DNA from 3 places in the Virgibacillus sp. W0181 genome. Region 2 is predicted to be linked to each of the others. Evidence: riboswitches for the same ligand, from Rfam matches in the RefSeq annotation. Region 2 holds a riboswitch; each other region holds the start of a gene.
What was found. Region 2 has a riboswitch for cyclic di-GMP ahead of ACLIBG_RS03610 (competence type IV pilus major pilin ComGC). Riboswitches for the same ligand answer to the same signal wherever they lie in the genome.
Positions count from the first base shown of each region.

Region 1: another riboswitch for cyclic di-GMP. It lies ahead of ACLIBG_RS03715 (anti-repressor SinI family protein); the one in region 2 lies ahead of ACLIBG_RS03610 (competence type IV pilus major pilin ComGC).
Region 3: another riboswitch for cyclic di-GMP. It lies ahead of sinI (DNA-binding anti-repressor SinI); the one in region 2 lies ahead of ACLIBG_RS03610 (competence type IV pilus major pilin ComGC).

Region 1 covers NZ_JBPYCR010000005.1:19,492-22,669, forward strand. Annotated here, with positions in the region: gene ACLIBG_RS03710 (LCP family glycopolymer transferase) at 1-918, opposite strand, end outside; cyclic di-GMP riboswitch class I at 1,154-1,238, shown strand; gene ACLIBG_RS03715 (anti-repressor SinI family protein) at 1,260-1,433, shown strand; gene ACLIBG_RS03720 (helix-turn-helix domain-containing protein) at 1,619-1,951, shown strand; gene ACLIBG_RS03725 (hypothetical protein) at 2,288-2,440, shown strand; gene nagB (glucosamine-6-phosphate deaminase) at 2,521-3,178, shown strand, end outside.
Region 2 covers NZ_JBPYCR010000004.1:114,594-117,771, forward strand. Annotated here, with positions in the region: gene ACLIBG_RS03605 (type II secretion system F family protein) at 1-1,094, shown strand, start outside; cyclic di-GMP riboswitch class II at 1,148-1,232, shown strand; gene ACLIBG_RS03610 (competence type IV pilus major pilin ComGC) at 1,253-1,627, shown strand; gene pilM (type IV pilus biogenesis protein PilM) at 1,728-2,627, shown strand; gene ACLIBG_RS03620 (hypothetical protein) at 2,639-3,178, shown strand, end outside; partial or broken gene ACLIBG_RS03625 (hypothetical protein) at 3,171-3,178, shown strand, end outside.
Region 3 covers NZ_JBPYCR010000015.1:53,113-56,290, reverse strand. Annotated here, with positions in the region: gene ACLIBG_RS08505 (SRPBCC domain-containing protein) at 1-430, opposite strand, end outside; gene ACLIBG_RS08500 (ArsR/SmtB family transcription factor) at 563-883, opposite strand; gene sinI (DNA-binding anti-repressor SinI) at 1,446-1,568, opposite strand; cyclic di-GMP riboswitch class I at 1,581-1,666, opposite strand; gene ACLIBG_RS08490 (serine hydrolase domain-containing protein) at 1,986-3,029, shown strand.

The DNA of each region.
Region 1 (3,178 bases), on a different contig from region 2:
TTCATTTTCGATTCGTTCAAATTCTTCATCAGAAACGACATAATACCATGTCCCTTCTATCATTTGACCGGAGCCCTGTAGTTCGATTTGCCTCATATTATTACGCACTGAACGGTAATTAGTAAATAATGTTTGCATGCGCTCCATATTTAAATCCGTTTTTACATTTCCACCTAGAATATCTAGAATATTCCCGACTTTACTAATGCCGGAAAAACTGGCAGCATTATCAACGGCTGCGGCTACTACTTTTCTTTGTCGTTCATTTCTTCCCAAATCACCGCGGGAATCTTTTTTACGCATCCGGATGTAATCGAGTGCTTCTGTCCCATTTAGGTGAACTTCCCCTTTTGGAAATTGATGTTTACCTTGTGAAAAAGCTTGTTCATTTTCGATTGTGACCCCACCAATAGCATCGACCCCTTGCTGAAATCCTTCCATGTTTACTTTTGTATAAAAATGTACAGGTATTTGAAATGCTTCCTCCACTGTTTGTACGGATAACTCCACATCACCGAAGGCATACGCGTGATTAATTTTATCCTTTCCTCGGCCGGGAATATTAACATACGTATCCCTTGGAATACTGAACATAAGCATGGAATTAGTTTTTGGGTTCAACGACATAAGGATCATTGTATCTGATCGGCCTTTGTCCCCATCACGTTCATCAACACCGAGCAACAGTAAATTTATAGATGCATTATTTTTAAAGATCGACTCTAGCTTTTCTTGTCTTTTCGGATCTGCATCTCTTTCTAGCGGGTCATGCATATCGGAAACGGTGTCACCGACTTTATCATATATATAGTATAAAAAGCCCCCCACTAGCAGAAAAAGGATGATAATAATCGCCCCCACCCAATAGGGCCATCTTCTTTTTCGTTTTTTATGTAAATTATTCAGTCTTGAATCCACTTGTATTCTCCCTTTCACCATAAAATGGTTGTCATGTCTACCATAAAATTTTATTACATCAATTATACACCGTTAATGAGCTGAATTTAAGTATATAAAAGATTCTGTTATAAAATCATTGCTGTAGATTAAAGAAATTCGACAGCTCTGTGATAAAACAAGCCTTCTTGTGACAAAAGAAGACACCCACAAGTGATGCAAAGCGAGGTATAATAGGAATAAATAATCAATTCACCAGTTAAAAAGGCAAACTGACTGAAAAGTTAGGACGCAAAGTTACGGATCTAACGCTACCAAGCTATGATGGCCGTGCTGCCTGAGAATTAATGGGGGTACGTGGGATGGAAAATAAATTGAAACGAGAAGAGCAAGATCAAGGGTGGGTTGAATTAATGATAGAAGCTAAGTCGCTTCATTTGTCCGTTGAAGATGTAAGGCTTTTTCTGGATACGATGAAAGATAATGACATAACAACGTACAAAAGAAAAAAGTGTAATGGAAATGCATCCCTTTGAACGATCAAGCAACTTCCTAATCACCTTTTAATGTTTACGTCATACTATCTTTTCACCAGGTCATTTGAACGATCTATTTAAGGGGAGGACAAGGAAAAAGACTTAATTTAAAAGCTTTATATAATATTTATAGAACCATATAGCCTTCCTATGATATAATTCATTTGGAAAGAAGGTGTATGGACGTGATCGGTTTAAGGATTAAACAATTACGGCAAGATAAAAAGATGTCTATTTCTGAACTCGCTGAAAAAGCCGGTGTAGCAAAATCTTATTTAAGCTCTATTGAAAGAAATCTTCAATCGAATCCATCCATCCAATTTATGGAGAAAATAAGTGAAGTACTTAACATATCTGTAAATGAATTGATTCGGAGTGGAGAAGAGGTTGATCTTGAAGAACAGTTGGATGATGAATGGCTTAAGCTTGTACAAGAAGCAATGGATTCTGGTGTGACGAAAGATCAATTTAAAGAGTATCTAGAATTTAATCGTTGGAAAAACAAACAAGAAGGCTAATGATTTATCCGTAGAGCAATAAATGCCTGCGGTTTTTGTTTTGGGCAATTAGCAGAATGCATGCAAACAAAAGTTGATGTATAAATGCACCCATATTACACCCTTGTGCATAGAATAGTATAGGCGATTGAAACTTGATGGTTTCAGCTAGATGGAACAGGGTATAAATGAATAGTAAACGGTCAGTATATGGGCTAATAACGTGCATTGCGTTATCAGTTAAAGTTTATACAAAACAAAAAAACAAGTGACAATTACAATGAATTCCTTTATTATAGGAACAGTACTTTTGTTGTTAATTACAGCAGGCTTACGAGAAAAAGGTGGGGGATCACTATGAAAGAACAAGAGAAATTAAAAAAAATGCTAAGAAAGCTGATCAATGATACAGAGTCTTGTAAAATTAAGTCATCTGATGAAATGATTGAAGCGTTAATATACGAATTGACTAGCGATACTGCTGTGCATTCGAAATCAGTTGTAAATTAGGGAACATATAATATTATTGTAATATCTCAATACCCTAAGGCTGGAGATGCTTTAGGTAATAAAATAAAGGAGCGTGTAACATGAAACTGATTGAAGCAAAGGACTATGAGGATATGAGCAAGCAAGCATGCGCATTAATGGTTAATAAACTAAACGAACTGGACAACCCTGTTCTCGGTTTGGCAACCGGTTCAACACCTGTAGGGCTTTATGAATGTTTGATTGAAAAATATAAACAAGGCGAAATAACATTTGAACATGCAGTTTCTTTTAATTTGGATGAATATATCGGTCTGGCAGATGATAACCCAAACAGCTACCATTATTTTATGAATGAAAAGTTGTTTAATCATATTAATATTCCAAATGAAAATACGCATGTCCCAAGTGGTGTCGCTGAAAACTATGATATAGAATGTGAACAATACGAAAAAATGATAAAAGATGCAAATAACATTGATGTTCAATTACTCGGCTTAGGTGTAAATGGTCACATTGGCTTTAATGAGCCAGGTACGCCGTTTACGAGCAGAACGCATGTAGTGGAATTGGACGAATCCACGAGGAATGCAAATGCACACTTTTTTGCTTCCGGGTGGGAAGTGCCCTCGCGTGCTATTTCAATGGGGATTGAATCAATTATGGAAAGCAAAGAAATTATATTGTTAGCATCAGGTGAGAAAAAAGCAAAAGCAATTGCTAGATTAATCAATGGAGATATCTCAGAATTATTTCCTG
Region 2 (3,178 bases):
ATATCGTTTATCGCATGGAAGAAACAAAACCATGGAACAAAGATCTTGTCCTAAACAGAAAAATAAAACACAAAGACTTCATCATTTTCCTGCGACAATATGCGACGTTAATTCAGTCCGGCATTCCTATTTCCGATGCAACAAAAACGATGAGAGAGCAAACGAATAACTATGCTTTGCGGATCGCACTGGAAGATATGAATAAGCGTCTAGAACAAGGGCAATCCCTGTCTGAATCAGCAAGCAAGCATCCGAACGTTTTTCCCGAACTGCTTGTCCATATGATAGAAGCAGGGGAGGCGAGCGGGAAGCTGGACGAAATCTTGAATCAAATGGCTACGTACTACGAGAAGCAGTACAATAACCGGCAAAAAGTAATCTCGGCCTTAATGTATCCAAGCATTGTCGGTTTAATCACATTTGTATTAACGATCTTTTTGCTCGTTTTTGTCGTGCCGCAATTCGTTTCGATGTTTTCATCGTTTGGTCAGGAATTACCAGCCTATACCCAGTTTATTGTAAATCTCAGTCACTGGGCTGGGTTGTATTGGTGGGTTTTGATAGTGTTGGTGGTTGCGATCGTTGCGCTTTACCGGGTATTTATGAAACAAGAAGCATTTGCCTATCAGATGGATCTTATAAAAATGCGAATTCCGATCTTTGGCCAGCTCGTTCATAAAGGCGCATTCGTTCGGGCGACCCAAACATTAAGTGCCTTATTTAACAGTGGCGTGCCAATCTTGCAATCGGTGGAAATTACGGAAAAAGTTATCGGAAATCGCGTGATTCGCGATATATTTGCTCGATCGCGTGAATCATTGACCGTCGGCGAATCAATGACTGTCCCGATGATAGGTCATTGGGCTTTTCCCGCACTCGTCGTGCAAATGATAAAAATCGGCGAACAAACCGGAACACTCGACGCGATGCTTTTAAAAGTAGCAAACTTTTATGAGGAAGAAGTGGAACAACTGTCCGATCGGATCAAAGTGCTAATTGAGCCACTCATTATCGTCACGCTTGCTGTTGTTGTAGGCGGTATTATACTGGCAATTGTACTGCCAATGTTTTCTATGTTTGAGAATTTTGGTTAAAAGTTGCAAAATCGACACATAATTTGTCGAAATATAACTAGTAATCTATTATAATAAGATTAGGAGATGGGGAAGGATTATCTATACATCGGGCACTTGGATAATCTGGAGTCATTAGTGCGACCGACCTAATTTTTCTTAAATTAGGAGGAATGAATATGTTTAACAAAGTAAAAAAGATGTTCAAAAACGAAAAAGGGTTTACGTTGGTGGAATTATTAGCCGTTATCGTTATATTAGGAATTATTACAGCTGTTGCTGTTCCGGCGATTGGGAGTATATTGGATGGAAAAAAGCAAGACGTACATGAGGCAAATTGTCAGTTGGTTTCTAATGCAGCAAGATTAGCGGCTGTGGAAGATAATATAGGGGATAGTACTGATCTTGCGACTTTAAAAACTGAAGGATTTTTAGAAGAAATACCTGAAGACCCCAACAGTGGTAATCTTTATGGAGAAAATACTGGTGTTATAAAGAATAACGATGGTAAGTATATTATGCAAATGGAAGGTTGTCCTGGGTATACGCCATAAATATAAATGAATACTTATTAGTTATACAATTGACGCCCTTGCATCATGCAATTGGGGCGTCTTCTTACATTATTTAGTCAACAAGAAGTGAGGTGGAAGGATGATTTTGCCAACGGCCGGTCGTGTTAATCTCGTTATAACCAACAACATTATTCGTTATTCTTTCCACAAACAGCCTTCGATGGACGGGCTGGCCTACAAAGGTGAGTTGGAGCTTCCGCAAGGTACAGTGCAAGATGGCGTTATTTTAAATAAAGCAGTATTCAAAGAGGCGATGAATAAGCTTGTCGTGAAACATAAATGGAAGCGAAAGAAATTATTCCTTGCCCTTCCTGATAGTACTGTAGTTATACGGGAATTGAAAATTCCGGCAGCTTTGGAGAAAGAAGAAGCAATCGGATACATAAAAAACCAACTCGGCAGTACAATTTATTTGCCGTTTGATCAGCCGGCGCTAGCAGTTGAATTTTTGGAAGTGAAACAAGAGGAAAGAGAAATTTTATTGTTTGCTTATCCAAAGGAAAAAATTACGGGCTTTACGACAGCTTTTGAAGAAGTTGGCTTAAAGCCGGTAGTAGCAGATTTGACGTTCCTTTCTATTTATCGCTATTTTGCCCATAATATTGCTGAATTACCTGCGCATCTTTTACTCATTCATTGGAATGAGGACGCATTAGTTTTAACCGCCTTTCAGCATAATAAAGCCATTTTCACCCGGTATATTAAGCCTGATCAAGCCGTTAATGCACAAGTGCTGGAGCAGCCGATACAAGATAATATGATCGAGATTAGAAGAATTCTGGATTTCTATCAATATTCGATTATGAACGGCGATGCGGCAGTTGAACAAATACTGCTTACTGGGGACTCCCCCTATTTGCAGGTAATAAAAAAGTCGTTGAACGAAGAATTTGCACTGGATATTTATGCGCCCCCAATTTCTGATGAAGAATGCAAATATGTGGATGTATATGGGCTTGGATTAAAGCAGGATGCATAGAAGGTGAACTTATGACGGTTGAAATAAACTTTATCGAAAAAAAAGAAAGTAAATATGTTGCTCCAGTACTCTTTGCCATTGCATTTATTTTCCTATTGCTTCTAATTGCTGCGCTAATTTTTTACCAGCGATATGAACTGTCAACGACGATGGAGAGTGATAAAGCAGAACTTGCAGGATTGGAAACCGAACTGCTCTCATTGCAAAAAGAAACGGCCGATGAACAATTGCTAAAAAGGATCGAAAAAGAGATGGAAAAAATGCAGGAAGAAACCGCCCCTGTTTTTTCAATGTATGAGGAAACTGTTCTGCCGCTTGCAGGTGGAAAGCTGTCCGTTTATGAAATGACCGAACCGGAGAAAATAGTGATTGTTGGAGCGTTTACGTCATTGACGGAAGTTGCAGACTATACGGAAATGCTAAGCGAAAAATCATATATCACCGATACGGAGCTGACGGAAATTACGAATGGAAATGACGGATTTGAAGCAATGTTGACGTTAAAGATCGATTCGGCATTGGCTGTAGAGGAGCTTAATGAACATGCGCAA
Region 3 (3,178 bases), on a different contig from region 2:
GTTCTTCCGCAGAGACATATTCAGCACGATTAACTAGTTTTGTCTGATCGCCCAGATCGATGAATTTCAACGTAATTTCAGCGGCTGGCATAGTCTCGTCAATATTTCCATCTGCATCCGTAAAATAATCAGTGTAAATAATCGTCTCTGGCTCAATAATATCGTTGTATATGACTTTTCCCCAAGACTCCATACCGTAATATTCCCCTTGATCCCGATCAGTACATTTCATACAGAAATGCCACATACCACCCGGTCGGAAATCAATATGACAAACCGGGAGTTCCCATCCAATAGGTCCCCACCAAACTTTTAGATGTTCAGGCTCTTTAAACATATTGAAAACGAGATCGCACGGTGCATCGAAAACACGTTCCAGTACTAGCACTTTGTCGCCTTCAACTCTAGAATTTAATTCGTTATTTGACATTTTACTCCTCCATTCGATTGTGTAACCTTTCTTTACTCTTAATTTTTTCCAAAGGTATAATCATCATCATCGTCTTAGGTGCATTCTCAAAGGTGAAGATAACTAATGTGCATTCATTAATTGGTTATTAATTCAGTGTTTTTTCTCCTGTAATACATTTAGATAATCGTCCAGGCGATCCATCCGCGCTTCCCACACCCGTCGATAAGAATCGAGCCATTTATCTAGCTCTTTAAACGTTTCCAGTCTTAACTTGTATATTCGACGGTTTGCTATTGGCTCAACTTCAACAAGGCCAGCTTCACTCAAAACACGAAGATGCTTTGAAGTTTGGGGCTGGTTTAGTTTTAATTTACTTGCAATTTCCCCCACTGGAAGCGGCTCTTCAAGAAGAAGATCAATGATATCAAGACGATTTGGTTCCGCCAGGGCACTAAATGTTTTCGCGTTCATGTTGATTCAACTCCAACCATTTTCATTTTACATAAATCCATTAACGTATGTTGTTACATGAAATTATCACATCCGATTCTTTGACTTAGTCACACGTTGTTGTTTACACAATTATTCCATATCGGGAATATTCCCGTCAAGTTATATTTATATTTTTCAAAAAACAATATAGTATTTTCCGAATCCTTAAAAACCCGCTTCAAAACAACCTAAGCTAGGTAGCTAATCCATAATCTTTATCAATCTTCTTTAAGATGTAATGATACCGGGGCTGACTTAAACAGAGCTATCATAAACGGAAAGAGGGGAAGTTTGTTCAAAAAAAAGCGCCACGATGTTCTCAATCGTAGCGCTTTCCATCTACTTCAAGTATCCTAGTTTTATATGATGTATTGCAGATTTCTTAAAAAACCATTAACGTTAATATAAAAATGATTGTAGAAAAAAATAAAACTAAGTAGCTGTTTTCAACCTTGTATTATAAAGTATTTTTTAATGAAAATTGATTTTCACAGAAGAAAACTTTTGCTCGGTCTTCTGATAAGCAATAAAGAAATAAAATCTATTTAATTTCTATTGCTTCATTGCTTAAGTATTCTCTAACAACATGAATAGGAATCCCTAAATCCCGAGCTTGAATTATTAAATCTACCCATTCTTTATCCAGTTCTTTTGCACTAATCACGATCGCCTCCTGAAAGGCAGCCCAGCTATCATCGTTGGAAAAACATTAGACCTGAGGCTTTGCGTCCCAATCTTTCGAGAGGTTTGCCTTTTTCTGAATAGTGTAATTAATTTGATAGTAATATATTACCACACTCCATTACCGAATTGTACTTTATAAAGAAAAGTTTATTAAATTATATTATTTATCCCCTTTTATAAAATTTACTTTATAAAAGGGCGTGTAACAATGGTTTCAGTTTAATATTTTGTATAGTTCCGGAAATCAAGTCTTTAAAAAATTCACATGCAAAATAGACTGTTATATATCCTCTATTTGAACGACTGATATCCAGATTATTAAAGAGTGTATGTTAAATATACGCGTTATTTTTTAGGCTCTAATTGTTAAAAGTAAAATATTATGAGGGTGGTTTATATGGGAGTTAAAACGCAAAAAATTGATAAAGTATTCGAACGAACTACAAATAAAAGCCAAATACATGAAGCCGTTCTACTTGTAGAAAACATGGAAGGAGATTTTTCATACAGCAAGGGGTACGGGGGGAAGGATGTTGATTCCCCAATCCTTATGGCAAGCATCACAAAGCTGTTTACCTCTACCTGTATTTTTATTTTGAAAGAGCGGGGTAAGCTGTCACTTGACGATGAAGTAACAAAATACTTTAAAGAAGAAACATTGGGTAACCTACATATTTACAAGAACCAAGATCATTCCACAAAGCTTACACTTTCACATTTATTACGTCAAACAAGCGGATTGCCGGATATCTTTGAAGAAGGTAGTAATAATGCAAAAAAACGTGCAATCCATCAGGACATGGAATATGATTTTGATGAAATGATAACGATGACCAAAGGTTTAAAACCGCATTTTGCACCTGACAGAGGAAAAAGAGCTCATTACGCTGATATAAACTTTGATATGCTCGGAAGAATAGTTGAAACAGTTGCTAATTCAACATTAGATGATGTATATAAGCAATTAATATTCGACCCTCTAAAGCTAACAAATACTTACCTTCCTAAGAGTGACCATGATTTTGTTCCTAAAGTTTATTATAAAGACAGTTCCTTTTACCGCCCAAAATACGTAAGAAGCTCTCGTGCCAGTGGAGGTGGTATTTCTACTGCTCGTGAATTAATGATATTTATCAAAGCTTTCTTTAGTGGAACGTTATTTAATAAAGCTGTTTTTCATGAACAAAATGTAATGAACAAGTTGCAAGCTTCCATGTTTCCGATTCATTACGGTGCTGGATATATGAGAATTCCACTAAATGGGATTGGGACATTTTTTATGGGGAGAGGGGAATTGGTTGGACATTCCGGTTCATCAGGTTCATTTGCATTTTATTACCCTTTAAAAGATTTGTTTTTTGTTGGAGATGTCAATCAAATGGCAAATCCTGCACTTCCCGTAAGATTAGTGATGCAACTTGCTCTTTCGATGAAATCATAAAGACACTAAATCAAAAATAGAGTAATTTTTATTGTTAAGTAATATTGAATGATTTAACATTGAATAAAGAGCGAATCTCAAAGCAAATCTATAAAGCGATTTCAATCAACGGCAATTTGGGCGAAATTGAGATTATAAAGGGGACGATT